Regions from separate parts of the Streptomyces sp. NPDC057445 genome, predicted to be linked through region 3. Evidence: riboswitches for the same ligand, from Rfam matches in the RefSeq annotation. Region 3 holds a riboswitch; each other region holds the start of a gene.
What was found. Region 3 has a riboswitch for cobalamin ahead of ACFU5O_RS27220 (cobalamin biosynthesis protein). Riboswitches for the same ligand answer to the same signal wherever they lie in the genome.
Positions count from the first base shown of each region.

Region 1 (7,490 bases), on a different contig from region 3:
CAAGATGCGCCTGGGGACAGGTCCGCGCCATGACCGCGACCATCGAACGTACGACCATCAGCGAGGGCGCGCCCTCACCACCGGCCCGCCTGTCCCTGACCCCCGCGAGGTCGGCCCCGGGCCTCCTGGACGGCGCATGGTGGCCCCGCTCCCGTGATCTCTTGCGTGAGATTCCCGCCCTGCTGGACGTGCTGGACGCGCGCTGGGGCCGGATCACACGTATCACGGTGAACCCCTCGCACTGGCCCGTGATCCCGCGCAAGGTGCCCGTGGCAGGGCGCACGGTGCACGTGGGCTGGTTCAGGGACGAGCAGGACCCCCACAAGCTGCTTCTGCTTTCCTACACCGCGGGCCGCTGGGACCTGCTGGTGATCCCGCCGGAGACCGGTGAGGCCGCCGCCGCCCGGCTGATGTCCGCAGCAGCCACCCCTGGCGGGCTCCTCACTGCAAGCGGTCTGATGGCCGGCGAGGACAACACCCGTGAGACGAAGGAGACGCTGGACCGGGAAGAGGAGTGGGAGTCCGAAGGTGGGCACGCCTCGACGGCGGACGGGAACCCGAATCCGATCGCCTCCTTGAGCTCCGCCCGAGGGAGGTGAGGACATGGAGACCGCCATCACCGTTTCCGTGATCATCGCCATGATCATCATAGGGATGCTGCTGATCCATCTGCTCAATGGCCAGCACGACGAACGGATCGCAGCGTTCCACTACGGCGATGCCATGCCGGGAATCGGCCGACGGAACCGGAAGAGCCGACGGCCGGGAAGGCCGGCCGGCTCGCCCGTCGTCACCCCACCCCGTGAGCGCCCCGACGGGGGTCACGGGTGACACAGACCTTCTCCTGGCCGGGGGCGGTGGGTGTGGTGCGACGGCGCCCGCCCACCGACACGTCGTCCTGATGAGCGAGGTCACCATGAAGCCACCGGAACCGCCCTCGGCCGGGCGCGTAGAGGTGCGGGTCGTGGCCGCGTCTCCAGAAGCCGCCCGTCAGGTGGCAGAGGTTCTCCGTCGTTGCTTCGCCGGCACCGAACAGCGGAGTTACCCCGCCGGCAGCGACGGCGGAACCCGCCTCCACCTGACCGTGGACACCACTCACGCGGCAGAGCCGGCACGGTCCTGGCTGGCCACCAGCCAGTCCTCCGTGCAGGACCACACGCAGTCGGACGAAGTCTGAACGGATCCCTCAACGGACGGGCGCGGCCGGGCACCGCCGCCCCCGGGCCCAGGAACACTCCTCGTCGGTGCCCGGCACGAGCGGGCGGCAGTCATGGCAACACTCCACGAGCGGAAGACCTACCGCGAAGCCATCATGAAGGCTCTGTACGAGACCACGGAAGGCAATCGCCTCCTCGGTGTCACCGGGACGAAGCTGCGCGACGACCTCGAGGTCCCTGAGCAGGATCTGGCCGCCGCCTGCGCATACCTGGAGGGCGAAGGACTCGTCACCGTCGACTGGGCCCGGGGAAACACACCCACGATGGTCACACTGACACACCAGGGAATCCTGCTCATGGAGGCCGAAGAGGAAGGACGCGGCTGACACGGCGCGGCCTCACCCGGTCAGGGACCTGAGCGACCCAAAAAGATCGCTTATGCCAGAAACGCACCTCGGACATACGATGGTGAGTGGGCCGGTGCACTCTCACGTGCAACCGACCCGGAAGGGCGGCCCCGGTGTGTAAACGCCGGGGCCGTTGCGCACGGTCGGTGCGACGGCAGCGAACAGGGCCGGAGTGAGCCGCCCGGAGGCGCCGGCAGCGTGTGCCGCACGGCAGACGAAGGAGGCCCGGCAGCCGCGCCCCCCACCGACGAGACCACTTCCCATGACCCCATGTCGACGCACCCGCCCCCGTGGCCTCAGCGCCGCTGACGGCAGTCCGGGAGCTGGCAGCCGGCCACCGGCGTATCCGTGCGCCTCGCCGAAGCGGGAGCCACCGTCCAGTCTCGTAGGCCCAATTCGCTGATGGAGCAGTGCAGTCGTGCATACGATTCGTCTGCTCCCATCCCGATCCGGAGCGACAACCGAATGCGTACGCGACTGTCATGGTCTGCAGCGTGGAGCCTCGAGCCTGGCCCACGCGAAGCCGGCACGCCCCAACGCCCCGATCAAAGTGGGCCTCACCGTGCAGGGCCCCGACGGAACCCTCTTCAAGGGCAGCATCAGGACGAAGGGGCACAACGGGATCCTGCCGGGCTCGCGTGCCCGGCGCCGCGTCGCCTCGGCTGCGAGGTCCGCCACGCCTCCCGGCTCGTCTACTCCGACGGGCTGGACCTCGACAACACCTCCGCGGCCACCCCGATCGGGATGGGCTGCCGGGTCTGCGAACGCCTCGACTGCCCGCAACGCGCCGTACCGCCCCTGGGCCGGCCGCTGACCATCGACGAGAACAGCAGCACCTTCGTTCCCTATCCCGTCGCGGACACGCAGAACTGAGCACCCGGCGCCGCGGCACGTTCCGCCGCCGTTACGCGCGCAGCCGTCGGGCCTCCTGCGGGGTCACGGGCTCTCCCGCCCGGACGGAGTGCAGGACATGGGCCAGGACCTCCGCCCCTCTGACCACCCTGGGACCCGGCCGGTTGAAGTAGGCCGGACCGTCGAGGATCCACGCCTCGCCCCTGCGTACGGCCGGCAGATCGTCCCAGCCCGGAAGCGACGTGAGCAGATCGCTCTCTTGCAGTGTGCGCTCGGGGGCGAACCCGCACGGCATGACGAGGACGACGTCCGGACGTGCGGCACGTACCGCGTCCCACTCCATGGGCTTGGTGTGTTCGCCCGGCGACGCCAGCAGCGGCTGCCCGCCGGCGCAGGCGATCTGCTCGGGAACCCAGTGGCCGGCAGGCCAGAGCGGATCGAGCCATTCGACGGCCACCACGCGGGGCCGCGGCAGCCCGGCGGTCAGCCGTTCCACCTTCGCCAGTCGCTCACGCAGTTCCGATCGCCGCTGTTCGGCCCGCTCGGGTACGCCCAGCAGCGCACCCACCCGGACCAGGCAGTCCAGCACATCGCCCAGGGTCCGGGGCTCCAGGCTCAGCACCCTGGGCCCGGGCCCGCCGTCCAGCACCCGTACGGCCCGGGACACCCCGCTGTACGACACCGCGCACACGTCGCACACGTCCTGGGTGAGGACCACGTCGGGGGCGAGCTCCGTGAGGGCGGCGGTGTCCAGGGTGTAGAGCGAGGAACCCGAGTGCGCCGCCCCGCCCACCGCGTCGGAGATCTCCCGGCTGCTGAGCGCGTCCGCCGAGAACTGCGCGGCGGTGACCACGGGGACGGCCTCCACATCGCGGGGCGGCCAGTCGCATTCGTGCGTGCGGCCCACCAGGTCGCCGATCAGACCGAGCTCGGCCACGATGTCGGTGGCTGCAGGGAGCAGCGAAACGATGCGCATCCTCCGACCCTAGGGTCTTTCGTCCGGATCGGGCCGGATCGGTGAGAGGGGTCCGGCGGACGAGAGAGCCGGGACCCGGCCGTGCCGGACGGCGGGGTGAGTCGGTGGTTGACTCCTGCGCCCCAAGAGGCGAGCCGTGCGGGGCGGAGAGGGCGGGGAAGGAAGGCAGCCGGTCCGGCTTCGCCGGTCGGGCTGGTCGGGCTCGTCGCGGGAGCGGATACCCTGGCGCTGCAGCTGGTTCGCGCCCGTCAGCCAGGCGGGATGCGTCGTAAGAGGGAACCCGGTGGGAATCCGGGACTGCCCCGCAGCGGTGAGCGGGAACGACCGCCGTCATACGCACTGGACCCGGATGGGTCCGGGAAGCGACGGCCAGTAGGTGCCTCGTCCTTATGGACAGGGGCGTGCCCGCGAGTCCGAAGACCTGCCGCTGCCCGTACGCCACTGGTGCGTGCGGTGCCGCTTGCCGCGACTCGCGAAGGAGAGTTGACGTGGCCGACCGAACCGCCACCCTGCCCGCGCCTGCCACCCGCAAGGCCCCGGCCGATTCCCGGGTGACCCTCGCACACATCATGAGCGAGCACGACACCAATCTGTACGGCACCATCCATGGCGGCATGGTGATGAAGCTGATCGACGACGCAGCCGCGGCCGCTGCCGGGCGTCACGCCGACGGGCCCGCCGTGACCGTCTCGGTCGACCGGCTGACGTTCATCTCCCCGGTCCGGGCAGGTGATCTTCTGAGCGTGCATGCCGAACTGGAGCGCGCCGGGCGGACGTCCATGACCGTTGCGGTCCGGGTGACCCCCGAGCGGTGGAACGCCTCAGGCCCCGTCGCCGAAGTGGCCACCGGGCGGCTGACGTTCGTCGCGATCGACACCGACGGCAGACCGCGTAGCGTTCCGGCACTCGATACCGCGGTCGCCGACGGACCCTGAGCCGTCCGTCCCTACCGTGACTCCGCACGGGGCGGCCGCGCCTCCGCCCCGTCCGGAATCGCGCCCGCACGCACGGGACGTGGCTCGTTGCTCCGCCTTCGGGCGTGGTCGAAGCCGTTGGTTCCGGAACCCCCGCGCGGGCGCTTCCACCCGGCACGCCGCCTTTCGTCAGGCGAGCCACGGCCCAGGTAGCGGGAGCGGCGGGAGTCGGTCACGAGCACAACCGTCGTGCCTCGGTGAGCCCCCTTCGGGTCCCGACCGAGACTATTGCCCATTATTCGTAGTTGCATAGGGTTCGCGAGATGCGACGAACGAGTGCGGGTTCGTGTCCCCGACACGGCTCGCCCGCTCCGCGACGTGCGCCGGCCACCGGCCCACCGCGGTGAGAGGAACCACGGAATGAAGAACAGGCTCCGGCTGTCCTTGCTGCTGGCCCCGGCCACGGCTCTGTTGGTGGCGGGCTGCGGGAGCGCCGCCCCGCAAGACGCCCCATCGACGGATTCGGCCGCCAAGGGCTTTCCGGTCACGGTGTCCAACTGCGGTGTGAAGACCACCTATCAGCGCGCGCCACAGCGAGCGGTGTCGCTGAACCAGCACGCGACCGAGGTGATGCTCGCGCTCGGGCTGGAGAAGTCGATGGTGGGCACCGGCTACCTCGACGACAAGATCCTGCCGGAGTACCGGGCCGCCTACGACGGACTCAAGGTTCTGTCCAAGGAGTACCCGTCCTTCGAGGCACTCCTGACCGCCGAACCGGACTTCGTCTACGGCGGGTTCGCCAGCACCTTCGACGAGAAGGAGGGTCGCAGCCGCGCCGCGTTCACCAAGGCCGGGATCAACACCCACCTCAACATCGAGGAATGCTCCTCCGGGCCCGTGACGATGGACAAGATGGACGAGGAGATCCGGGCCCTCGGCAAGATCTTCGGCGTCGCGGGCCGGGCGGAGCAGCAGGTCAAGAAGCTGCACGGCACGCTGGACGCCGTCGAGGAGAAGCTGTCCGGCGTCACCCCCACCAAGCTCTTCGTGTACGACAGCGGCGACAAGACCGCATTCACTGCAGGCGGTACGGGCATAGGCAACGAGATGATCAAGCAGGCCGGCGGAGTCAATCTCTTCGCCGACGTGGACAAGGCGTTCGGCGACGTATCGTTCGAGCAGGTGGCCCAGCGGGCCCCCGAGGTCATCGTCATCTACGACTACGGCGACCAGCCCGTCGAGGACAAGAAGAAGTTCCTGCTGGCGAACCCGGCACTGAAGGACGTGCCCGCGATCAGGAACAAGCGCTTCGCGGTACTGCCGCTGTCGTCCACGGTCCTGGGCGTCCGGGTGCCCTCCGGCGTCGAGTCACTGGCCCGCCAGATCCACCCGGAACGCTTCCGGTGACCGATGTGAAGGAAGCGGCCGGGCCGGCCGACACAGTCGGCGCGCGCGTGCGAACCGGGTCGACCACGGCCCGCCGCCCCGGAATTCGCTACGCACTGGTCCTGGCACTGCTCGGTCTTCTGCTGGCCGGTGCGGCGACGGCCGGGATCGCGGTCGGTTCCATCAGCGTCCCGGCCGACCAGGTCTGGGGCATTCTGCTCCACCGGGTGCATCCCGCGCTGGCCGAGCCGACATGGACCCCGGTACGCGAGACGATCGTCGTCGACGTCCGGCTGCCCCGGGTGTTGCTGGCCGCCGCGGTGGGGGCGGGCCTGTCGGTGTCCGGGACGGCCCTGCAGGCCCTCGTGCGCAACCCCCTGGCCGACCCGATGCTGCTGGGGGTGTCGTCGGGCGCCTCGGTCGGCGCGGTGCTGGTCCTGGTGTTCCACGTGACGGTGTTCGGTATGTTCTCCCTGCCCGTGGCGGCGTTCCTCGGCGCCCTGGCCGCCCTGGTCGCCGTCTACTTCCTGGCCCGGTCCGGCGGGCGGATGACGACGGTGCGGCTGGTGCTGGCCGGCGTTGCCACGGCCGAGGTGCTCTCGGCGCTGGCCAGTTTCCTCGTCGTCACCTCCAACGACCCGCACAAGACGCAGTCGGCACTGCGCTGGATGCTCGGCGGGCTGGCCGGCACCACCTGGACGACGGTATGGATCCCCGTCGGCGCGGTTCTGCTCGGGACGGCGGTCCTGCTCGGCGTCTGCCGTCCGCTCAACCTCCTGCTGGCCGGGGAGGAGGCCGCCGTGGCCCTCGGCCTCGACGTACACCGCTTCCGCGCCGCACTGTTCACACTGGTCGCGCTCATGATCGGAACGATCGTCGCGGTCAGCGGCCAGATCGGATTCGTCGGTCTGATCATGCCGCACGTGGTGCGGCTCCTGGTCGGCCCCGACCACCGCCGGGCCCTGCCCGCAGCCGCTCTGCTCGGCGCGGCCTTCCTCATCTCCACCGACCTGGCCGCGCGCACGCTCATGAGCCCCGAGGAGATACCCGTCGGCATCCTCACCGCCCTCGTCGGTGGCCCCTTCTTCCTCTGGCTGATGCGGCGAAAGGCAGCGCGATGAAGCACAGGACAACCGCGAAGCCCGCCGCCCTCGCCGCCGAGGACGTGTCGGTCGTCGTGAACGGCCGGCCCCTGGTGCACCAGGTCACCTTGCGGGTGGCCCCCGGCGAGGTCGTGGGTCTCGTCGGCCCCAACGGCGCCGGGAAATCGACCCTGTTGCGCACGTTCTACCGGGCGCTGCGCCCCACGTCGGGCCGCGTGCTGCTGGACGGCGAGAACGTATGGCTGATGCCCGGCAAGCGGCTGGCGCAGCGGCTGGCCGCCGTGCTGCAGGAGACCGCCGGGGATTTCGAACTCACCGTCCACGACGTCGTGGCCATGGGCCGCAGTCCGCACAAGCGGGCCTTCGAGGGCGACGACGCCGACGACCGCGACATCATCATGGGTTCGCTGGAGGAACTGGACGTCGCCGCCCTGGCGCACGCACCCTTCGACCGCCTCTCAGGAGGTGAGAAGCAACGCGTGCTCATCGCCCGTGCCCTCGCCCAGTGCACCGGGACCATGGTGCTCGACGAGCCCACCAACCACCTCGACCTGCGCCATCAGCTCGACGCGCTCAAGATCGTCCGCAGGCTCGGCATCACCGCCGTCATCGCGCTGCACGACCTCAACCTCGCCGCGGCGTTCTGCGACCGTATCTGCGTGCTGGACCGTGGCCGTGAGATCGCCACCGGAACA
Region 1 covers NZ_JBHVDH010000029.1:14,194-21,683, reverse strand. The annotation lists gene ACFU5O_RS34220 (DUF5994 family protein) at 30-599, shown strand; gene ACFU5O_RS34215 (hypothetical protein) at 604-831, shown strand; gene ACFU5O_RS34210 (hypothetical protein) at 917-1,177, shown strand; gene ACFU5O_RS34205 (hypothetical protein) at 1,271-1,543, shown strand; partial or broken gene ACFU5O_RS34200 (short-chain fatty acyl-CoA regulator family protein) at 2,222-2,437, shown strand; gene ACFU5O_RS34195 (cobalamin-binding protein) at 2,469-3,392, opposite strand; cobalamin riboswitch at 3,611-3,836, shown strand; gene ACFU5O_RS34190 (acyl-CoA thioesterase) at 3,881-4,327, shown strand; gene ACFU5O_RS34185 (ABC transporter substrate-binding protein) at 4,727-5,713, shown strand; gene ACFU5O_RS34180 (FecCD family ABC transporter permease) at 5,761-6,813, shown strand; gene ACFU5O_RS34175 (ABC transporter ATP-binding protein) at 6,810-7,490, shown strand, end outside.
Region 1: linked by a shared signal. The riboswitch ahead of ACFU5O_RS34190 (acyl-CoA thioesterase) and the one ahead of ACFU5O_RS27220 (cobalamin biosynthesis protein) in region 3 are both predicted to bind cobalamin.

Region 2 (7,490 bases), on a different contig from region 3:
TCGGGCTGCTGGACGTCGGCGCTCTGAAGGACGGCGAGACCGTGGTGGTGTCCGGGGCCGCCGGCGCGGTGGGAACCATCGTGGGCCAGATCGCCAAGGTCAAGGGATGCCGGGTCGTGGGCATCGCCGGCGGGCCGGAGAAGTGCGCGCTGCTCACCGACGAGCTCGGGTTCGACGCGGCGATCGACTACCGCGCGGGCGACGTCAAGCGCGCACTGCGCGAGCTGACCCCGGACGGCATCGACGTCTACTTCGACAACGTCGGAGGGGACATCCTGGACGCGGCGCTCACCCGGCTGGCCATGCACGCACGGGTGGTGATCTGCGGTGCGATCAGCCAGTACAACAACGCGACGCCGGTCGAGGGCCCGTCGAACTACCTGTCTCTGCTCGTGAAGCGCGCGCGCATGGAGGGTTTCGTGGTCTTCGACTACGCCAAGCGCTACGCACAGGCCGCGCAGGAGATCGCAGGCTGGATCGGCGCCGGCCGGATCAAGGCCAAGGAGCACGTGGTGAAGGGCACCGTGGACGACTTCCCCGAGGCGTTCCAGATGCTGTTCCGCGGTGACAACGTCGGCAAGCTCGTCCTGGAACTGGCATGACGGCCGCCGCGAACGGGCCGACCTCTCCGCAGGGAGAGCGGACACCCCGGAACGTGGACGGAAGCGCCCCGCTGCGCGGCAAGGTCGCGATCGTCACCGGCGGCGCCAGTGGACTGGGCCGCAGCACGGCGCTGGCACTGGCCGGGGCGGGGGCCGAGGTGGTCGTCGCCGACCTCGACGTGGAGGGCGGCAGGGAGGTCGCGGATCTCGTCGGCGGCCACTTCCAGGCCTGCGACGTGGCGGACCTCGAAGCCGACCGCGCGCTGGTCGAGTTCACCGTCGAGCGCTGTGGCGGGGTCGACATCGCGTTCCTCAACGCGGGCGTGGCCACGGGGTGCGGCGTCGGAGACGACTTCGACCTCGCGCGTTACCGTCGCGCGATGGGAGCCAACCTCGACGGCGTCGTCTTCGGCACCCACGCGGTGCTGCCCGCGCTGCGGGCCCGCGGCGGCGGATCGATCGTGGCGACCGCGTCCCTGGCAGGCCTGGCCGCGGTGCCGCTCGACCCCCTGTACGCGGCGAACAAGCACGCCGTGGTGGGCCTGGCCCGCTCCCTCGGTCCGGCCCTCGCACCCGATGGGGTCCGCTTCAACGCGCTCTGCCCGGGGTTCGCCGAGTCCCGGATCATCGACCCGTTGCGCGGGATGCTCTCCGAGCAGGGCGTGCCGGTCATTCCGGCGGAAGTGGTGGCCGACACGGTGGTGCGGATCGTCACCGGCGACGGCACCGGTGAGTGCTGGTTCGTCCAGGCCGGCCGTGAGCCGGAGCCGTTCCGCTTCCGCAACGTTCCTGCGCCCGGGCGGCTCACGCACGCCTGAGCGCGCGTCCCGGCACGAGCCGGTGTCCGGGCCGATGCCCGGCGCCGGTGCGTGCCGGCCCCAGCCGGTCCTCGGCGCGGGGCCCGCCCGCACTCGCCGCCCTGAGCGGCGCTGAGCGGCCCGCCGGGGAGGCGGCCGGTCCCCTCCTGTGCGAGCCGGGAGACCGGCCCTTCTTCCCGCGGGAACGGCGTTGCGGTGGGCGGTGGTTCACTCGACGGGCGGCCCGGAGTGCGATCACCACCGAGGGGCTCGCGAGTACGTCGTGCGCCGCCTCATGCCCGAAGTTGAGTACGTGTGGACGTACGGGCTGAGTACCTCGCCCCATCTCCTGAGGCGTGCGCGTCGGTCGAATGGGAGTCATGAGTCCCGACGCCCCGCGCCGCCCCCGCATCCAGCATGTCACCGCCACGGGCACTGCCCTGGCCGCAGTCCTGCTGCCGATGGTGGTCGGCGTCCTGGTCGCGAAGTCGATGGGTGCGGACCCGCTGTCCCCGGTGAACGCCCTTGTCACCAGCGGAGGTCAGCGTGCCCGGGTGTGTCCGTCGCAGCTGCGCAGCTGCGGTCGCAGGGCCCTTCGCCGCTGGAAGCCAGAGGCCGCGCGCGTCCGCCCGACGGGACAGGGTACGGGGCGAGCCCTGCGCCGGAGGCGGCGGACTGACGCGACTGCTCCGGCCGCCACCGCCGCCTCCTGACCTCACACCCGGCTGTGCTCCGGTCCCATGACGTTGCCGGCCGGCTGCCGGCCGAGCAGTAGGCGGCGGGCATGGTCATGAGGTCGACCGCCTGGAGCGGGAACCGGTCGACGTGCCGGTCCGGGAAGAGGGCCAAGGGGTTGCCGGAGAACACCGGGCCGGACATCCGGAGTCCGACGGCGCAAGCCCAGTCCTCCGTACAGCGTCCGGAGCAGCCCGGCCCGACTGCAGCTCCTTCGGAAGAGCGAGTACACCGGTGCCGGGAGCAGGCAGAAGGCCGCCACCGCGAGGGAGAGGGCCGTCAGGATCAGGACGTTCCGTCCCTGACCCGGATCGCCGGTCCGATGCTCAGGTCTGGCACGCCCGCGGACGCCGGACCTGCGGCGGCCACTTCAGGCCTCGGCCGTGTGCCGAGGGCGGAGTGGGGAGCGGCCGGGGTCGTCGAGCTCGTCCGAGGTGGACGACAGGAGCGGCAGCCCCCGACCGTAGAGCCGAGCGAGTCGCCGCAGGTGCCTCCGGAGTCGGTGCTTGTCCGGGCACGGCGATGCCGCCGCCGGGTGCGTCCTGCCGCTCAGGACTTCGCGCCGGACGCGCCGGACGCGCCGGACGCGCCGGACGCGCCGAACGCGCCGAACGCGTCGACGCCCGTGAGCTCGGCCGAGAGCCTCCACAGGCGTGCCGCCTCCCCGGGGTCGGTCGCATAGGCGCGTACGCCGCTCGTGAGCTCACCCTCGCTCCCGGCCTCGCCTGCGGGCTCCGCGATGTCGCAGTCCTCGCAGTAGGCGCCTCCCATGCCCGCCAGCTGTGGGGAGGTGGCCGCCCACACCTGCGTCGCGGCGCCCTGCTCCGGCGTCTTGAAACCGGGGGCCACCACGTTGCCGTTCTCGTCGATCCAGCCGGCGGCGACCATCTCCTCCTTGGGAAGGTGACGCCCCAGCTCGGTGAGGATCGCGCCCGGATGAAGCGAGAAGGCTCTCACTCCGGAGTCCCGGCCCAGCGCATCGAGATGCACGGCGAAGAGCACGTTCGCCGTTTTCGCCTGCCCGTACGCCTGCCACTTGTCATAGCCGTGCTCGAACTGGACGTCGTCCCAGCGGATGCCCGAGAACTGGTGGCCTCTGGAGGACACCGACACGACGCGCGCCCCGCTTTGAGCCCCGCTTCCGGCGATCAAGGGCCAGAGCCGGTTGACGAGGGCGAAGTGGCCGAGGTGGTTGGTCGCGAACTGTGCCTCCCAGCCCGGTCCGACCCGCGTCTCCGGGCAGGCCATGATCCCGGCGTTGTTGATCATCAGGTCGATGGTGCGGCCGGAGGCGATGAAGCGCTCGGTGAAGCGACGGACGCTCTCGAGATCCGAGAGATCCAGTTCATCGACCTCCACGCCGTCGATACCACCGACAGCTTCCCTGGCGACCGCGGGACGCCGGGCGGGCACCAGGACGGCGGCGCCGGCACCGGCAAGCGCCCGTGCCGTCTCCAGTCCGAGGCCCGAATAGCCGCCGGTGACGATCGCCAGTTTTCCTGTGAGGTCGATGCCGCGCACAACGTCCTGTGCGGTGCTTCGGGCGCCGAAGCCCGATTCGATCCTGTGCTGTGGAGTTGCCATGCCTCGAACCTACGAATTGAAGTGCGCTCGAAGACAAGTCGTGGCCGGGTCGACGCCGCATCTCATCCGAATGAACGGTCGTTGTCGCCGGGGGCCTCGAACCCGGACCGCGGTGCCCGGTCGCGAACCACCGTCAACGCCCGGATGTCCAGGATCGATTCGGCGGACCGGGGCCGGGCGGCACCTGCGGAGGCAATGTGCCCGGCCCCGGACGTCGCGCGCGTGGATCAGGACTCGACGACGCCCGACTTGGCGATCGTGATCTTCGCCTTGGGGGCGCCGCTGCGCGAGCCCAGGCCCTCGATCTGCTTGACGATGTCCATGCCCTCGACGACCTCGCCGAAGACGACGTGCTTGTTGTCCAGCCAGTCGGTGACGATGGTGGTGATGAAGAACTGCGAGCCGTTGGTGTTCGGGCCCGCGTTGGCCATGGAGAGCTGGCCCGGCTTGGTGTGCTTGAGCTGGAAGTTCTCGTCGGCGAACTTCTCGCCGTAGATGCTCTTGCCGCCCGTTCCGTTGCCGGCGGTGAAGTCGCCGCCCTGCAGCATGAAGTCGGGGATGACGCGGTGGAACGAAGAGCCCTCGTAGCCGTAGCCGTGCTCGCCGGTGGCGAGCTCGCGGAAGTTCTTGGCGGTCCTGGGGACCACGTCGTCGAACAGCTCGAAGACGATCCGGCCTGCGGGCTTGTCGTCAATGGTGATGTCGAAGAAAACGTTACTCATGGCTTCATCCTGACACCCGCGGTCACAGATCTCACATCGGACCCACCGTGAGAAGGACCGGTGGGACCCCGTGACTCTCGGTCGGCTCCCCGCGAAGGCCGGAGTCGGGCCGGAAGCACCGGCCGTCGACGGATGCCCGGCAGCGCCGCTCGGGACGGGGAGAGGCCCACGGAAAAGGTTCTTCCAGGAGTCGGCATCGGTCCGGCCGAGTGCCGGTTCCATCGCGCCGGCTGCCGGGGCAGGGTCCTGGAGCGGTGCAGCGGTGCAGCGGTCGCTGCCGGTGTCCGGAAGGCGCGCCGCGACCGCACGGCGGCGTCCGGGGACGGCGGCACGGCTCGTGGTCGGCCGTCGCGATCCGTGGACGTGGCAGGCCCATGCCGAGAGGTCGCGTCGCACCTGTCGGGACCAGGTCCGCCGGAACGGACGGGAAGCGGTGCCGGAGCGAGCGGCCCCGCCGATGGCGGGCGTCTTCCCACCGGTGGTGTCCACACGTGCGCTCGTAGCGCATAGTCTGGCTCGTGCAGCTGGTTCGCCCTGTCCGCCAGGCAGGCGCGTCGTAAGAGGGAACCCGGTGGGAATCCGGGACTGCCCCGCAGCGGTGAGTGGGAACGACCGCCGTCATACGCACTGGGCCCGCCCGGGTCCGGGAAGCGACGGCCAGTAGGTGTCCGCCGGGAGACCGGCAGATGTGCCCGCGAGTCCGAAGACCTGCCCGTTGCCCGCACGCGACGTACGCGCGCGGAGATCCCGGTGACCTCGAGGGCGGGTTGGGAGCACCCCGGACGAAAGTCCGGGGAGTACACACCAGGTGGCGGCAGCAACACCGGCCGCCCGGTGCGCCGTTCCTTCGCGCTCTCGACCTGTCCCGGGGTCATATCGGAGACATGCTCGCGAAGGAGAGTTCCGTGACCAGCAAGTCAGCGACCGTGGACGCACGGGCCACCGTGTACGGCTATCCCCGGCAGGGGCGCAACCGGGAACTGAAGAAGGCGATCGAGGGCTACTGGAAGGGCCGCGTCACCGCCGACGCCCTCCGGGACACCGCGTCCGCACTGCGCCGGGCCAACTGGCGGCAACTGACCGAAGCCGGCGTCCACGAGGTGCCCACCGGCGACTTCTCGTACTACGACCACGTTCTCGACACCAGCGTGATGCTCGGCGCGATCCCCGAGCGCCACCGGGCCGCCGTCGCCGCGGAACCCCTGGACGGCTACTTCGCCATGGCTCGCGGCACGCAGGACGTGGCCCCGCTCGAGATGACCAAGTGGTTCGACACCAACTACCACTACCTGGTCCCGGAGCTCGGCCCCGACACCGACTTCTCCGCCGACTCCACCCAGCAGGTCGCCCAGCTGGCCGAGGCGCTCGCGCTCGGTCTCACCCCGCGCCCCGTGCTCGTCGGGCCGGTCACCTATCTGCTGCTGGCCAAGCCCGCCCCCGGCGTCCCCGCGGACTTCGAGCCGCTGACCCTGCTGGACCGTCTGCTTCCGGTGTACGCCGATGTGCTGTCGGACCTGAAGGCCGCGGGCGCCGAGTGGGTGCAGCTTGACGAACCCGCACTCGTTCAGGACCGCACCCCCGCCGAGCTGAACGCCGTCGCCAGGGCGTACCGGGACCTCGGCGGACTCGAGAACCGGCCGCGTCTGCTGGTCGCCTCCTACTTCGACCGGCTCGGTGAGGCACTGCCGGTCCTGGCCAGGACCCCCGTCGACGGCCTCGCGCTCGACTTCACCGGTCCGGCCGCCGCCAACCTCGACGATCTCGCCGCGGTCGGCGGGCTGCCGGGCAGGCGCCTGGTCGCCGGCGTGGTGGACGGCCGCAACATCTGGATCAACGATTACGAGAAGTCCCTCACCACCCTCGCCACCCTGCTGGGCCTCGCGGGCCAGGTCGATGTCGCCGCCTCCTGCTCGCTCCTCCACGTTCCGCTGGACACCGCGGGCGAGCGGGACATCGACCCGCAGATCCTGCGCTGGCTGGCATTCGCCAGGCAGAAGAGCGCGGAGATCGTCACGCTTGCCAAGGGCCTGACCCAGGGCACCGACACGATCGCCGCCGAACTCGCCGCCAACCGGGCCGATCTCGCCTCCCGGGCCGGCTCCGCGATCACCCATGACCCGGCCGTACGGGCCCGGACGGCGGCCGTCACCGACGTCGACGGACGCCGCGCCCAGCCGTACGCCGAGCGGACCGCGGCGCAGCGCGCCCATCTCGGCCTGCCGCTGCTGCCGACCACCACCATCGGCTCGTTCCCGCAGACCGTTGAACTGCGGTCCGCCCGCGCCGACCTGCGCGCCGGCCGGACCGACACCACCGGCTACGAGAAGCGCATCAGGGCCGAGATCGCGGAAAACATCGCCTTCCAGGAGAAGGCCGGGATCGACGTCCTGGTGCACGGCGAGCCTGAACGCAACGACATGGTGCAGTACTTCGCCGAACAGCTGACGGGCTACCTCGCCACCCAGCACGGCTGGGTCCAGTCGTACGGCACCCGCTACGTCCGCCCGCCGGTCCTCGCCGGCGACATCTCCCGCTCCGGGCCGATGACCGTGCGCTGGACCTTGTACGCCCAGTCGCTCACCGACCGGCCGGTCAAGGGCATGCTCACCGGCCCGGTCACCATGCTCGCCTGGTCCTTCGTCCGCGACGACCAGCCGCTCGGCGACACCGCACGCCAGGTGGCGCTGGCCCTGCGCGACGAGGTCACCGATCTGGAGTCCGCGGGCACGTCGGTCATCCAGGTCGACGAACCGGCCCTGCGCGAGACCCTCCCGTTGCGGGCTGCCGACCGGCCCCGCTATCTGGACTGGGCGACAGAGGCGTTCCGCCTCACCACCGGCGGCGTCCGGCCCGGCACCCAGATCCACACGCACATGTGCTACGCCGAGTTCGGCGACATTCTCCAGGCGATCGAGGACCTGGACGCCGATGTCATCAGCCTGGAAGCCGCCCGGTCCCATATGCAGGTCGCCGGTGAACTCGCCACGGCGGGCTACCCGCGGGAGGTCGGACCGGGCGTGTACGACATCCACTCACCCCGCGTACCGGCC
Region 2 covers NZ_JBHVDH010000036.1:217-7,706, reverse strand. The annotation lists gene ACFU5O_RS35930 (NADP-dependent oxidoreductase) at 1-602, shown strand, start outside; gene ACFU5O_RS35925 (SDR family NAD(P)-dependent oxidoreductase) at 656-1,420, shown strand; gene ACFU5O_RS35920 (hypothetical protein) at 1,780-2,112, shown strand; gene ACFU5O_RS35915 (SDR family NAD(P)-dependent oxidoreductase) at 2,684-3,718, opposite strand; gene ACFU5O_RS35910 (peptidylprolyl isomerase) at 3,946-4,440, opposite strand; cobalamin riboswitch at 4,949-5,171, shown strand; gene metE (5-methyltetrahydropteroyltriglutamate--homocysteine S-methyltransferase) at 5,346-7,490, shown strand, end outside.
Region 2: linked by a shared signal. The riboswitch ahead of metE (5-methyltetrahydropteroyltriglutamate--homocysteine S-methyltransferase) and the one ahead of ACFU5O_RS27220 (cobalamin biosynthesis protein) in region 3 are both predicted to bind cobalamin.

Region 3 (7,490 bases):
CACGACACGCTGCTGCAGCAGGTCCAGCAGGGCCGGTACGAGCACGGGGCCCGCGGAGAGCTGGAGAAGGGTGAGCACCTGGGGGACGGCTTCGACGACCTCCGCGACGGCCGCGGGGGCCACATCGGCCGGTGCCGGGTGAACGAGGGACCAGGCGTCGAACAGGGCGACCCAGCCACGCAGTACGGCGGTGTCGTCCCGGTCCCATACGTTCAGCCGCCAGCCGGGGCGCGCGGTGTCGCCGTGGAGTTCGACGAGCCCCGCGAGCCGGGCGCGGTCCCAGCCGGCGCTCACCTGCTCCGGTGTCAGCTCCAGCGCGACGGCGGCCCGTTCCCGGGCGTCGGCGCGCACCGCCGCGTCATGGCTTGCGGCGGCCAAGCGGGCGACGCGGACCGCGTCGGCGAGGACCTCGCGCGCCTGGCGGGCCAGTTCCGCGCGGGGCGGGGTGCCCTCGGGCGGGCGCGGAGCGGGGCGCGTACGCCGGTTCGTCACGGCGCGGCGGGCCGTGACGGTGGGGCGGGGGCGGACAAGACGGAGTCTGGAGTCGCGCAGGTTACGGGACGTCACGGGGGGCAGTCTCCCCGCTGTCGGCCCGAAAGCCCAAACGGAATGGGGGCTCCTCAGGTGAGCGGGGGCCTCCGGCCGGGTCCGGTCCCTGCTCAGGCACCGTCCGGGGCGGGGAAACCCGCCAGGGCCTGTCGTTCGGATCTTGCCGGGTTCGCGTGCCCCGGCGGCGCACCTCGCCTCGTTTTCGTCGGTCGCCGACGGCCCCCGGCCACCGCCGGGAGGTGCCCCCACCGCGTGGGCTCTCCTTACCTCCGCCTACCTCCGCTTGCCTCCGCCTCGCGATGCACGCCGCCGGGCCCCGCTCACCGATACGGCCCGACCGGAACGAGAAGCCCTAGATCAGCGGCGTGAGGAAACGGCGGAGAAGATCTTCGTAATGGGTCGTGTCGGCGTTCCACATGGCTGCGTGCGGGGCGTCGGGGACGGTGTGGAGGATGACCCGGTCCGGCCGGCGGGCCGCGAGCTCCCGTGAGGGCCCCCAGGGGGCGATCCGGTCGTCGGGGCCGTGGAAGATCAGCGCGGGGACGCGCAACGCGTCCGGGTCGGCGGCCTGCCGCAGCCGGTCGCCGTGCAGCCCGGTGCGGCCCTGGGCCGCACGTACGGCGAGCGGCAGCAGGAAGGACGGGGTACGGCGGGCGGCGGCGAGGGCGCGCAGGGTCGCCTCCCAGTCGAGCACCGGGGAGTCGAGGACGAGCCCCGCGATCCGGTCCCGGTGGGCGGAGTTGGCGGCGGCGTGCAGCGCCATCGAGCCGCCGGTGGACCAGCCGTGCACGATCACGCGCTCGGCGCCGCCGCGGACGGCGTGGCGGATGGCGGCGTCGAGGTCGCGCCACTCGGAGTCGCCGAGGTGACACAGGCCGTCCGGGGGCGGGGGCGCGCCGGCGTCGCCGCGGTAGGCGACGGACAGCACGGGCACCCGCAGGCCGGTCAAGAACGGCATCAGGTTCAGGGTGTGTTCCCGGGTGGTGCCCAGGCCGTGCACGGCGATGATCCAGGTGCCGCGGACGCCGGCGACGAACCAGGCGGGAAGGGCGCCGAGTTCGCCGGGGATCTCCACGTCCCGGTGGTCGATCCCGAGCGCGCTGCTCGGCGTGCCGATGTGCAGCTGTGGGGTGAACCGCACCTTGGTGCCGATGTCGAGGCTGCCGTGGCTGACGCTCTCCAGCCGTCGGACGACGGTGTCCGCGGCGTGCGGTACGTCCTCGAGGACCGGCCCGACGATCGCGTGCACGGCCGGGCCGGTGAGTCCGTAGGTACCGGGACGCAGGGAGGCGAGACTGCGGGTCAGAGTGATGCGTCCCGGTCCTGTGGCGTGCACGGTGAGCCGCGGCTCGCCGGGCAGGGGCCGTCCGGGAGTCGCCTTGAGTGCGGCATCACTCGCGTACCTTCCGGCCGCGAGCGTGCCCGCACCAAGACCTAGCAGGGTGGTGACGGCCGCTGCCGTCGCTGTAGCCGGGCGCACCGCTCCAGTGTCGGCATGTCCCGGCCGGGCTGCCAGTGGGCGGGGCACCAGAGTGACGCGCGGTGGCGGTGCGGGGGCCCGGCGGGCAGGGGTCAGCGTGCCTGGCCGTAGCTCCGGAGCCGGTCGCGCACCTCGTCGAGCTGGGCGGGCGAGAGCAGGGACGGCTCTCGCCCCGGGAGCGAGCTCGCGGTGAGCCAGAGCCTGCACATCCACTCCAGCTGGGCCGTCCGGTCGTACGCCTCGTCGAGCGAGGCTCCGTACGTGACCGTTCCGTGGTTCTGGAGCAGACAGCCCCTGCGGTCCGCCAGGGCGGCGAGCATGTTCGCCGCCAGCTCGTCCGTGCCGTAGAGGGCGTACGGGGCGACACGGACGGGGCCGCCGAGAGCGGCGGCCATGTAGTGGATCAAGGGGAGCTCGGTGACCAGCGTGGACACGGCGGTCGCGTGCACGGCATGGGTGTGCACGACGGCAGCCGCGTCCGTGGCCCGGTAGATCGCCAGATGCATCGGCAGCTCACTGGTGGGGACGAGATCGCCGAGCAGTTGCCGCCCGTCCGGATCGACGGCGACGACGTCCTGCGGGCCGAGCCTGTCGTAGGGCACGCCGCTCGGGGTGACCAGGACGAGCTCACCCGCCTCTGTCGGGACCCGTATCGAGACATTTCCCGAGGTGCCGACCACGAGTCCGTCCGCCGCGGTCCTGCGGGCGGTGGCCACGAGGTCCGCCCACGCCTCCCCGATCGCGTCGTGCCGCTGCTTCTCCCGCTGCCACCCGGTCATGGGGTGATCCTTTCAGGCGTTCGCCGGGGCCCGCCCGTCCGGGTGACCAGGATCTCCTCCATGGCTCTGCGGACGGGGCCGGGCGGGTTCCCCGCGCGGTGGCGAAATCCCCCGAGCCCGCCCTGACAGGGATCCACCGGACTCCAGGGCCCCTCCGCTTCACAAGCGGATTGACGCAAACCCGCTTCGGGACACTGCGGCGCCGAGTCCAGTTCATCTTCCGTTCACCCAGGTTGCCTAAGTTCGGCGCGCCACTGACGTCCAATAGAAGCCTGGGTAAATGGAAAACATCACGCTTCTCCTCGGGATCGTGATCATCACCGCTCTCGTGTTCGATTTCACGAACGGTTTCCACGACACAGCCAACGCGATGGCGACGACCATCTCGACCGGTGCACTCAAGCCGAAGACGGCGGTGGCCATGTCCGCCGTGCTCAATCTCGTCGGCGCCTTCCTCTCCGTCGAGGTCGCGAAGACGATCTCCGGCGGGATCATCAACGAGAAGGGCATACGCACAGAAGTGATCTTCGCGGCGCTCGTCGGCGCGATTCTGTGGAACCTCTTCACCTGGCTGCTGGGCCTGCCGTCCAGTTCCTCCCACGCGCTCTTCGGCGGTCTCATCGGTGCGGCCGTGATGTCCGCCGGTTTCTCCGCCGTCGACGGCGGCACCATCGTCACCAAGGTCCTGATCCCGGCCGTGGCCGCACCGGTCGTCGCCGGTCTCGCCGCGCTGTTCGCGACGAAGCTGACCTACAGGATCGGCAGCAGGGCCGACCAGAAGGCCACCGCCAAGGGCTACCGCGCCGGCCAGATCGCCTCCGCCGGACTCGTCTCCCTCGCCCACGGCACGAACGACGCGCAGAAGACCATGGGTGTCATCACCCTGGCCCTCGTCACCGGCGGCGTCCTCGTCCCGGGCTCGAACCCTCCGATGTGGGTCATCGTCTCCGCGGGCCTCGCGATCGCGCTCGGCACGTACCTGGGCGGCTGGCGCATCATCCGCACCATGGGCAAGGGCCTGACCGACCTCCAGCCGCAGCAGGGCTTCACCGCCCAGACCAGCGCCGCTACGGTCATCCTCGCCTCCTCGAACCTGGGCTTCTCGCTGTCCACCACCCAGTCCTGCTCCGGCGCCGTCATGGGCGCGGGCCTCGGCCGCAAGGGCGGTGTGGTCCGCTGGTCCACCGCGACCCGGATGTTCGTCGCCTGGGGCCTGACCCTGCCGGCCGCGGGTCTGGTCGGTGCCGCCGCCGAGTTCCTGACCAGTCAGGGCACTTGGGGCATCGCCGTCGTGGCGGTGCTGCTCCTCGCGGGCTCGGGCGTGATCTGGTCGCTCTCGCGCCGCAAGCCGGTCGACCACACGAACGTCACCGACGACGAGCTCACCGAGGCCGGTGCGGAGCCCGCGGGCGTCATCACCAACGCCATCGCGGCCGTCACCCCGCCGCCCACCGTCGCCGCGGCCGAGGAGCTCAAGGCCACCATCCCGGCCCCGGCCGGCGAGTCCAACCCCGCGCCCGCCGCCACGGTCTAAGGAAGAAACGAACCCCATGAAGATCGACTGGGCAGCTCTCGGCTCCGTCTTCGGCGTGAGCCTCGTCGTCACCGTCGCCCTGGTGGGCCTGTTCACCCTGGGCATCGTGGGCCTCGCCAAGCAGGAAGCCGCCTCGGCGCAGGGGGGCTCCGCGGCCCTCACCCGCACGGGCGCGTACGCCTGTTTCGCGCTCTGCGTGGCCGCGGTCGCGTACGGGATCTATCTGATCGTCGTCTGACGGTCGTACACCACCCTGTACGGCAGGAGCCGGGCCTCGTGGACGAGGTCCGGCTCCTGCCGTGTCCGGGGCCCTGTGTGGGACTCCGCACACTGTCCCTGCGCAGGTCAAAGGCGAGTTGACGGTTGTTCTCGACCATGGTGGACTTCCGGAGCCATTACGGCGGCAGAAGAGGAAGCCGGTGCGAATCCGGCGCGGTCCCGCCACTGTCACGGGTGCACTCCCCTCACCGGAGCACCCCGGAGCCAGGAACTCTCTCCCGCCGGTCACGTCGAGCCAGGGCGCGGACCCTGAGTGAGGACGAACATGCCTGCCGATCCGGGGGGCTGGGGGGATGTCTCCCCAGAGATCACTTTCGCGTGCGGTGCTGCTGCCGGACTCTTCGGCGACCTGCTTCTCGGCGATCCGCGCCGCGGGCATCCGGTCGCCGCGTTCGGCCGGACCGCCGCTGCCGTCGAACGGGTGCTGTGGCGCGACCACCGGGGTTGGGGCGCGCTGCACACCGCGTTGTGCGCCGGGGGCGCGGTCGCCGCGGGAGCGCTGGCCGCTGCCTCCGTACGCCGTTCCCGTACCGCCTCGTTCGCCCTGACGGCCGCCGCCACCTGGGCCGTCGTCGGTGGTACGTCGCTGGGCCGGGAGGCCGGGGCGATCGGGGGAGCACTGGCCGCCGGGGACCTCGAGGTCGCCCGCGAGCGGCTGCCGCATCTGTGCGGGCGTGACCCGCAGGCACTGGACGGCCCCGGGATCGCCCGCGCCGTCGTCGAGTCCGTCGCGGAGAACACCTCGGACGCGGTGGTCGGCGCGCTGGTGTGGGGCGCGCTCGGCGGGGTGCCCGGCCTCATCGGCTTCCGTGCCGTCAACACCCTGGACGCCATGGTGGGCCACAGATCCGCCCGCCACCGCAGGTACGGCTGGGCATCGGCGCGGCTCGACGACGCGGCGGGCTGGCCCGGCGCTCGCCTCACCGCCGGACTCGCGGTACTCGCGGGCGGAGATCCACGCGGCGCCGTACGCGCCTGGCGCGCCGATGCCGCGAAGCATCCGAGCCCCAACGCCGGTCCGGTGGAGGCGTCGTTCGCGGGGGCGCTCGGGGTAAGGCTCGGGGGGACGCTCTCGTACGGCGGACGGGTCGAGCACCGTCCCGTGCTCAACGCGGAGGGGCGCACGGTCGAGGTCACGGACATCGAGCGGGCGGTACGGCTCTCGCGGCGCGTGGGCGTCCTGGCCCTCGCGGTGTGCGCGGGCGCGCGGCTCGCATACGGGGCAACGAGGGGGAGGCGCACATGAGGGGCGGCGGACTGCTGGTCGCCGGGACCACGTCGGACGCGGGTAAGAGCGTCGTCACGGCGGGCATCTGCCGGTGGCTCGTGCGCCAGGGCGTGAAGGTCGCGCCCTTCAAGGGCCAGAACATGTCCCTCAATTCGTTCGTGACCCGCGAGGGAGCGGAGATCGGCAGGGCGCAGGCCATGCAGGCCCAGGCGGCGCGCGTGGAGCCCTCGGCGCTCATGAACCCCGTGCTGCTCAAACCGGGCAGCGACCGCTCCAGCCAGGTCGTGCTGATGGGCAGGCCGGTGGGCGAACTGAGCGCGCGCGGGTTCTTCGGGGGGCCCGGGCCCGCGGCGCAGCCGCATTCAGGCGGTGTGTCCCCGGGGAAAGTGCTGCACGGAGGCCGGCGGCAGGAGCTGTTCGAGCCCGTCGTGGAGTGCCTGGCGCAACTGCGCGACACCTACGACGCCGTCATCTGCGAAGGCGCCGGCAGCCCCGCCGAGATCAATCTGCGGCGTACCGACATCGTCAACATGGGCATCGCGCGCGCCGCGCGCCTGCCGGTGCTGGTGGTCGGGGACATCGACCGGGGCGGGGTCTTCGCGCAGTTCTTCGGTACGACGGCGCTGCTCGCGCCGGAGGACCAGGAACTGGTCGCGGGCTATCTGGTCAACAAGTTCCGGGGCGATGTGACGCTGCTGGAGCCGGGACTGGAGATGCTGCACGGGCTGACCGGACGGCGGACGTACGGCGTGCTTCCGTACGCGCACGGGCTCGGCATCGACGAGGAGGACGGCCTGCGCGTCTCCCTGCGGGGCGCCGTCCGCGAGTCCGTGACCTCGGCGCCGGTCGGTGAGGACGTCCTGCGGGTCGCGGTGTGCGCCGTGCCGCTGATGTCCAACTTCACCGACGTGGACGCCCTGGCGGCCGAACCGGGCGTCGTGGTGCGGTTCGTGGACCGCGCGGAAGAGCTCACCGACGCCGACCTGGTGATCGTTCCCGGCACCCGCGGGACCGTGAAGGCGCTCGCCTGGCTGCGCGAACGCGGACTCGCGGACGCGATCGCCCGGCGCGCGGCGGAGGGCAGGCCGGTGCTGGGGATCTGCGGCGGCCTCCAGGCCCTGGGCGAGCGCATCGAGGACGACGTCGAGTCACGTGCCGGTGCGGTCGAGGGCCTCGGGCTGCTGCCGCTGCGGGTGCGGTTCGCGCGCGAGAAGACCCTGGCGCGGCCCGTCGGTGAGGCGCTCGGCGAGCGGGTCGAGGGGTACGAGATCCACCACGGTGTCGCCGAAGTCCTGGGCGGCGAGCCCTTCCTGGACGGCTGCCGGGTGGGGGCGGTGTGGGGGACCCACTGGCACGGCTCGCTGGAGAGCGACGGCTTCCGGCGGGCGTTCCTCCGCGAGGTGGCCGCGGCGGCCGGGCGGCGTTTCGTGCCCGCGCCGGACACGAGCTTCGGCGCCCTGCGCGAGGAGCAGCTCGACCGGCTCGGAGACCTGATCGAGGAACACGCGGACACGGACGCGCTGCTGAAGCTCATCGAGTCGGGCCCGCCCGCCGGGCTGCCGTTCGTTCCGCCGGGGGCGCCGTGAGCGGGGCCCGCGGGATCCCGGCGTGCGCGGGGAGGGCTCTTCCACCCCGGACCCG
Region 3 covers NZ_JBHVDH010000016.1:59,906-67,395, forward strand. The annotation lists gene ACFU5O_RS27195 (hypothetical protein) at 1-567, opposite strand, end outside; gene ACFU5O_RS27200 (alpha/beta hydrolase) at 902-2,029, opposite strand; gene ACFU5O_RS27205 (class II aldolase/adducin family protein) at 2,122-2,808, opposite strand; gene ACFU5O_RS27210 (anion permease) at 3,089-4,342, shown strand; gene ACFU5O_RS27215 (hypothetical protein) at 4,359-4,580, shown strand; cobalamin riboswitch at 4,705-4,856, shown strand; gene ACFU5O_RS27220 (cobalamin biosynthesis protein) at 4,887-5,867, shown strand; gene ACFU5O_RS27225 (cobyric acid synthase) at 5,864-7,435, shown strand.

Region 4 (7,490 bases), on a different contig from region 3:
TCAACGGCATGCTCGTGCCTCCGGATTCGGGGGTGCTCCTCGACGGGGAGTCCTTCGCGCGGCTGATTCGCGGCATACAGCTCGATCCCGGGAGCCTGGCGGAGCACTCGTAGCCCCGTGCGCCCGGGCGTGGCGCAGAGCTGCGGGATCATCCCCCGGCCGGGCCGGGATCCCCGAACAAGCCCCGGGAGGCCACGCCCGTTACTCCTCGGGCGGGAACACCGCCTCACCGGTGTCCGGCAAGGTGATCAGGATCGCCTCGACCGGGCAGCCCTCCGCCGCGGCGAGGATCCGCTCGTCGGCGTCCGTGTCGGGGGCCTGCGGATGCGACTGCCGGGCGGTGTCCAGCGTGAAGCCGTCCGGGGCGTGGTTCACGCACATACCGGAACCGATGCAGACGCCCCGGTCGACCTCGACGTGCCAGCGATCGCCCATCAGCCCTCGCCCTCACCTTCACCCTCGCTGCTGTATCCGGCCGGCAGATGGATCATCTTGTGCTCCAGGTACGAGCCGTACCCCTCGGGCCCGAACTCCCGCCCTATGCCGGAGTTCTTGTAGCCGCCGAACGGCCCGAGCATGTCCAGGCTGAAGGTGTTGACGTTGTACGTCCCCGTCCTGATCCGCCGCGCGAAGTCGATGCCGTGCTCGACGTCGGCGGTCCACACGCTTCCGCTGAGCCCGTAGTCGGAGTCGTCGGCGATCCTGGCGGCCTCGCTCTCATCGCCGTACGGCAGCAGACAGACGACCGGTCCGAAGATCTCCTCGCGGGCGATCCGCATGGAGTTGTCGACACCTCCGAAGAGGGTCGGCTCGACGTACCAGCCGCGGTCGAGCCCGGCCGGGCGCCCGCCGCCGGCCAGGATCTTGGCGCCTTCCTCCTGGCCGATCCTGATGTAGTCGAGGGACCTGCGCTGCTGGCGCTGCGCGACCAGCGGGCCGACCTGGGTCGCCGGGTCCAGGGGATCGCCGACCACCAGCGCGCCCGCCGCGGCGGCGAAGGCCTCGGCGATCTCGTCGTACCGGGAGCGCGGGGCCAGGATCCGGGTCTGGGCGACGCACGCCTGGCCGTTGTTCATCCAGGCGGCCGGGGCGATGCCCTGGACGGCCGACTCGAGATCGGCGTCCGGCAGGATCACCGCGGCGGACTTTCCGCCCAGTTCCAGCGTGACGCGGGTGAGATTGCGGGAGGCGACCTCCATCACGCGCCTGCCCGCGGCGACCGACCCCGTGAACGACACCTTGTCGACTCCCGGGTGCCCGACGAGGTATTCGCTGACCTCGCGGTCCGCGGGCAGGATCGACAGCACACCCTCCGGCAGCCCGGCCTCACGCGCGATGTCGCCCAGGATGTACGCGTCGAGCGGTGACTCCGGCGACGGTTTCAGGACGACCGTGCAGCCCGCGAGCAGCGCCGGCGCGAGCTTCGCCGCCGCGACGAACTGCGGGACGTTCCACGGCACGACGGCCGCGACGACCCCGACCGGTTCCCGCCGCACGAGGATCGGCCCGAGCACACCGTCGCGCCGCTCCTCGTGACCGAAGCCCCGGGCGACGGTGACGGCCGCGTCCCACACCATCATCGCGCCGAGAGCCTGGGCGAGGACGCTCCAGGAGTACGGGGAGCCGTTCTGGGCGCTGATCGAGCGCGCGATCTCCTCGTGGCGCACGGCGATCGCGTCCTTGATCCTGCCGACGACCTCGATCCGCTCCTGGAGCGTCGCCCGCGGCCAGGGCCCCTCGTCGAACGCGGCCCTCGCCGCCGCTACCGCGCGGTCGACATCGGCCTCGCAGGCGTGCGGGACGCGGCCGATGACCTGCTCGGTGTGCGGGGAGATCACCTCGATGGTGTCCGTTCCCAGCGGATCGGCCAACTCCCCGCCGATGAACAGCTTTCCGTGCTCGACCAGCTCGGCCATGACGCCGCCTCCGCGCACCGGGGATCCGTCTCAGGTTTCTGACGCAGTGTCAGAACTGATACCAGCTCCGGTCGGACTAAGCCACCCTCGGAACCGAAAGAAGTCCCCCGACGGTCTGCGTGTCGAAGGTGCACGCCCGCCTGCCCAGCGACCGCCGGCCGTGCCGGTCATGCGCAGGCCCCTCCCCCCGGAACGGACGGAAACCGATGAAGAAGCGTCTCGCGGCGGCTGCGGGCGGTGTGCTCGCGGCGGCCGCCCTGACCGTCGGCGCCTGGCCGATCTGGTTCCGTCCGCCCTACGTACTGGCGGACACCCCGCCGGTCGATGTCACGGTGAGCGCCGGGAGATCCCGGTACCAGGATGTCGCAGAGACCGCGGAGGACGTCGACACGCTCGTGCGCGTGTACGTCCAGCGCCTCAGGGCCAGGGACGCCGAGGGCCTGGCGCGGCTCGCGGGTCCGGCCTACCCGCAGCCCCGAGGCGACGCGAAGCGGTTCGTCGACGCCTACGCCGCGGGCGCGCAGGGCCATGTCGACGTCACCGTCGCGGAAGGTCCGGTGCCGTACTTCAACCAGGTGACGCTCGCGTACGAGAGGACCGGGCGACGTCAGGACCTGCTCCTCGTCCACGACGACGGCGACTGGTGGATCGCCCTCGGAGAGGGAGATCCGGCCGCGGGCCGGTGAACAGGCCCCGGTGCGACCGGCCCCGGGCCGACGACGGGAGCGCGGGAGGGACTTCCCGACGACCCGTCTGACTATTCGTCAGTTCTCGGTACAGTGAGCAATGCCCGTGCCGCACAGGGGAGACGAGGTCGTATGTCACAGGTGACGGAGCACGGCGGAGGGGTCTGGTCGCTCCGGGTCCCCATCCCGGACAACCCGCTCGGCCACACCCTGGTCCATGTCCTCGACACCGCCCGCGGGCCCGTCCTGATCGACACCGGCTGGGACGACCCGGCCTCCTGGACGGCACTCGCCGGGGGCCTGGACGCGCTCGGCATCCCGGTCGCCGACATCCACGGCGTCGTCATCACCCACCACCACCCCGACCACCACGGCCTGTCCGGCCAGGTGCGCGAGGCGTCCGGCGCCTGGATCGCGATGCACGCCGCCGACACGGCCGTCGTACGCCGCACCCGCGAGGCCCGCCCGGGCGTCTGGCTCGGTTATCTCGCCGACAAGCTCGCCGCCGTCGGCGCCCCGGAAGAGCATCTGGCCCCTCTCCGAGCGGCCCGTGCAGGCGGCCGGATGCGGACGCTCCCCGGCCTGGGAGCCGCTCTGCCGGACCGCGAGATCGTCCCCGGCGAACTCCTCGACCTGGCGGACCGACGGCTGCGCGCGATATGGACACCCGGCCACACCCCCGGCCATGTCTGCCTCCATCTGGAGGAGGATCACCCCGCGAACCTCCCGGGCCACGGCCGCCTCTTCTCCGGCGACCATCTGCTCCCCGGGATCTCACCCCACATCGGCCTGTACGAGGACCCCGACGACTCCACCGTCACGGACCCGCTCGGTGACTACCTCGACTCCCTGGAGCGCATCGGCCGTCTCGGCGTCGCCGAAGTCCTCCCTGCCCACCAGCACGCCTTCACCGGCGCCGCGGCCCGCGTCCGTGAACTGCTCGTCCACCACGAGGCCCGGCTCACCGGACTGCTGGCACTGCTCGCGACCCCGCTCACCCCCTGGCAGCTCGCCGAGCGGATGGAGTGGAACCGCCCCTGGGAGCAGATCCCGTACGGCTCACGGAACATCGCCGCCTCGGAGGCCGAGGCCCATCTGCGCCGTCTGGTGAAACTGGGGCGCGCAGAGGCCGTGCCGGGCAGCGCCCCGGTGACCTACGTGGCGGTGTGACCGGGAGGAGGGACCGGCCACGGCTGTGACGGGGGACGCTGTGGGCGACGCCGCGGCGCGCCACCGGCCGCGGGTGTGACCTACGCCCCGGTATCCGGCCCGGGCCGGGCGGCTACGGGCCGGTACAGTGAGCGGGTCGTCATCATTCCCGTACGAGGGGAAGCCGGTGCAAATCCGGCACTGACCCGCAGCCGTGAACCGCCGTCGCAGGCGGTCAGTCGGAATGCCTCGTACCAGGACATGACCGGCTCGTGCCATCGGGAACCCGGTGGCTGAGGCACCGTCGAGGTATACGGGGCCGGAGTCTGGTGCCTAGCGTGCCTGTGCCCGGCCTCCCCGCAGGAGAGGCACCGCCCGCCATGACCGTTCGCCGTAGCGCAGCCGCGCTCACCGCCGCTTCCGCCGTGCTCTGGGGGGCCGTGGCCGGCGCCCCGGCCGCGATCGCCGCGCCCTCTCCCACGCCCGAGCCCGTGATCCCCGCAGGGCTGTTCGGCACGACGGACCCGACCTACGACGGCGTCTGGCGGCAGTCGCTGGCGCTGAGCGCCCAGGACGCCCTCAAGGAGGTCCCCTCGGCGAAGGCCGTGGACTGGCTGACCGGACAGCAGTGCGCGAACGGCGGCTTCGCCTCGTACCGCGCGGACGCCACCGAGCCGTGCGACGTGAAGACGGTGCTGGACACCAACGCCACCGCGGCGGCGCTGCAGGCCCTCACCGCACTCGGCGGACACAAGGACGAGATCAAGAAGGGCCTCGCCTGGCTCAAGTCCGTGCAGAACGCGGACGGCGGCTGGAGCTACAACCCCGGGATGCCGTCCGACGCCAACTCCACCGCGATCGTCATCGGCGCCTTCGCCGCGGCGGACGCCCGGCCGGCGACGATGACGTCCGACAGCGGGAAGACGCCGTACGACGCGCTCGTGTCGTTCGCCGTCCCGTGCACGGACAAGGCCGCCGGGGGGGCGTTCGCGTACCAGCCGGACAAGGCGGGCAAGCTGATCGCCAACGGTGACGCCACCGCGGCGGCCGTGCTCGGCGGCCTCGGCCGCGGCATGGTCGTCAAGGGCCCGAAGCCCGGCGGCGCCCCGAAGTGCGACACCCCCGCCAAGGCGACGCCCGAGCAGTCCGCCCGCAACGGCGCGGCCTACCTCGCCAAGACCCTGGCCAAGACCGGCCACCTCGACTCCCCGCCGCTGCCCGGCGCCGCCGACCCGGCCCCGCAGCCCGACTTCGGCAACACCGCCGACGCGGTCGTCGCGCTCTCCGCCGCCGGACACAAGGACAAGGCGGCCGCATCGGTCGCCTGGCTCGAGAAGAACTCCGCAGCCTGGGCGAAGCAGGGCGGGCCCGCGGCGTACGCGCAGCTCGTCCTGGCCGCACACGCCTACGGCGCCGACCCCCGGAACTTCGGCGGTGCCGACCTGGTCCGGCAGCTGAACGCGACCGGACCCGCACCCGAGTCCACGGTCGCACCGACCCCGCCCGCGGCGGCCGAGGAGGCCGAGACGACCGGGGGCGACAGTGCCGGCATCTGGTGGATCGTCGGCGCGGGTCTGGCGGCGGGCGTCGGCGTCGGCTTCCTGTTCAGCGGCCGCCGGAAGAACAAGAAGTGATCCGCAGGCGGTTCGCAGGGCCGGCCCCGGCTGCCGCTCTGGCGCTGGCCTTCGGCGTGATGTTCACGCTGATGGCCGGCGCGCCCGCGCACGCCGCGGGATACCGGTACTGGTCGTTCTGGCAGTCCGACGGCAGCACGGGCGGCTCCGGTGGTACGGGGACCTCCGGCGGCTCCTGGACGTACGCCACCCAGGGCCCGGCCACCGCCCGCCCTGCCGACGGCGAGGTGAACGGCTTCCGCTTCTCCGTCAGTGCCGACTCCGCGGACTCGGCGAAACCGCGCACCGCCCCCGACTTCAAGGCGCTGTGCGCGGGCACGCCCGCGAAATCCGGCACCAAGCGCGTCGGCGTCGTCATCGACTTCGGCACCCCGGCGGACGCGCCCCAGGGCGAGAGCCCGCCGGCCCCCGGCCGCCGCACGGCCTGCGCCCGGGTCGACCCGTCCGCCTCGAGCGCGGACGCCCTCGCCGCGGTCGCCAAGCCCCTGCGGTACAACAGCGACGCGCTGCTCTGCGCGATCTCCGGCTACCCGGAGTCGGGCTGCGGCGAGCAGATCCAGGGCGACGGCCCCGCGGCGGCCGAGCCGGCCCCGGCCTCGGAGCCCGACGCCTCCGGCGCGCAGGACGACGGTCCGAAGGACGACAGCGGCCCTTCTGTGGGCGTCATCGCCGGTGTCGCGGCCGTCGCCGCACTGGGCGCCGCGGCGTTCTGGCAGGCACGCCGCCGCCGCGGATGACCGCGGCCATGTCGCGGACGGCCCCTGTCCTACGGGGAGTACGGGGAGTACGGGCAGTACGCCGAGCACCGGCGGCCCTCCGCGCGCCCGAGGCGAACCGGAGCAACGCGCTGCATGCCGGGGCGTGGTGGGTGTGGGCCCTCGGGCTCGCGACCGCCGCCTCCCGGACCACCAACCCGCTGCTCCTCGCCCTGTTGGTCGGCGTCGCCGGGTACGTCGTGGCGGCCCGCCGCACCGACGCGCCGTGGGCCCGCTCTTACGGCGCCTTCGTCAAGCTGGGCCTCTCCGTCCTCGCGATCCGGCTGGTCTTCTCCGTCGTCCTCGGCTCCTCGATCCCAGGCACGCAGGTGCTGCTGACACTTCCCGAAGTGCCTCTGCCCGACTGGGCGCAGGGCATCAGGATCGGCGGCCGGGTGACGGCCGAACAGCTGGTGTTCTCGCTCTACGAAGGACTGAAGCTGGCCACGCTGCTGATCTGCGTGGGCGCGGCGAACGCGCTCGCCAACCCGGCACGGCTGCTGAAGTCGCTGCCCGCCGCGCTGTACGAGGCCGGGGTCGCCGTCGTCGTCGCCATGACGTTCGCGCCGAACATGGTCGCGGACGTGATGCGGTTGCGCACGGCGCGCAGGCTGCGAGGCCGCCCTTCCGGCGGCATCAAGGCGATCGTCCAGATCGGCCTGCCGGTCCTGGAAGGGGCGCTGGAGCGGTCGGTCGCGGTGGCCGCGTCGATGGACGCACGTGGCTACGGCCGTACGGCCGAGGTGCCGCGCGCCGTCCGGCACACCACGACCGCCCTCACGCTGGGCGGCCTGCTCGGCGTCTGCGCCGGCTCGTACGGACTGCTCTCGGCGGAAGGAGCGGGGTACGGACCGCCCGTGCTGCTGAGCGGGTTCGCCGCGGCGGCCGCCGGGCTGTGGCTCGGCGGCAGGCGCCAGGTCCGTACCCGCTACCGCCCCGACCGCTGGGGCGTCCGCGCCTGGCTGGTGGCCGGATCGGGCGTCGCGGTCGCCGCACTGATGATCCGGGCGGGCGTCCACGCACCGCAGGCCCTGCATCCCGGCGTCGTACCGCTGACGGCGCCGGTGCTGCCGCTGTTGCCTGCGGCGTCGGTCCTGGTGGGTTTGCTGCCCGCGTTCGTTGCCCCCGTACCGCCCAGGGAGTCGTCGTGATCCGCTTCGAGAACGTCTCGGTGACGTACGCCGACTCCGAGGCGCCCACCGTCCGGGGAGTCGACCTGACCGTCCCAGAGGGCGAACTGGTGCTGCTGGTCGGCCCGTCGGGCGCCGGCAAGTCGACCCTGCTCGGGGCGGTATCCGGGCTGGTCCCCCACTTCACGGGCGGCACGCTCCGCGGCCGGGTCACCGTCTG
Region 4 covers NZ_JBHVDH010000001.1:310,019-317,508, forward strand. The annotation lists gene ACFU5O_RS01375 (thioredoxin domain-containing protein) at 1-113, shown strand, start outside; gene ACFU5O_RS01380 (ferredoxin) at 202-435, opposite strand; gene ACFU5O_RS01385 (aldehyde dehydrogenase) at 435-1,916, opposite strand; gene ACFU5O_RS01390 (hypothetical protein) at 2,123-2,602, shown strand; gene ACFU5O_RS01395 (MBL fold metallo-hydrolase) at 2,735-3,772, shown strand; cobalamin riboswitch at 3,887-4,021, shown strand; gene ACFU5O_RS01400 (prenyltransferase/squalene oxidase repeat-containing protein) at 4,132-5,385, shown strand; gene ACFU5O_RS01405 (SCO2322 family protein) at 5,445-6,122, shown strand; gene ACFU5O_RS01410 (energy-coupling factor transporter transmembrane component T) at 6,119-7,291, shown strand; gene ACFU5O_RS01415 (ATP-binding cassette domain-containing protein) at 7,288-7,490, shown strand, end outside.
Region 4: linked by a shared signal. The riboswitch ahead of ACFU5O_RS01400 (prenyltransferase/squalene oxidase repeat-containing protein) and the one ahead of ACFU5O_RS27220 (cobalamin biosynthesis protein) in region 3 are both predicted to bind cobalamin.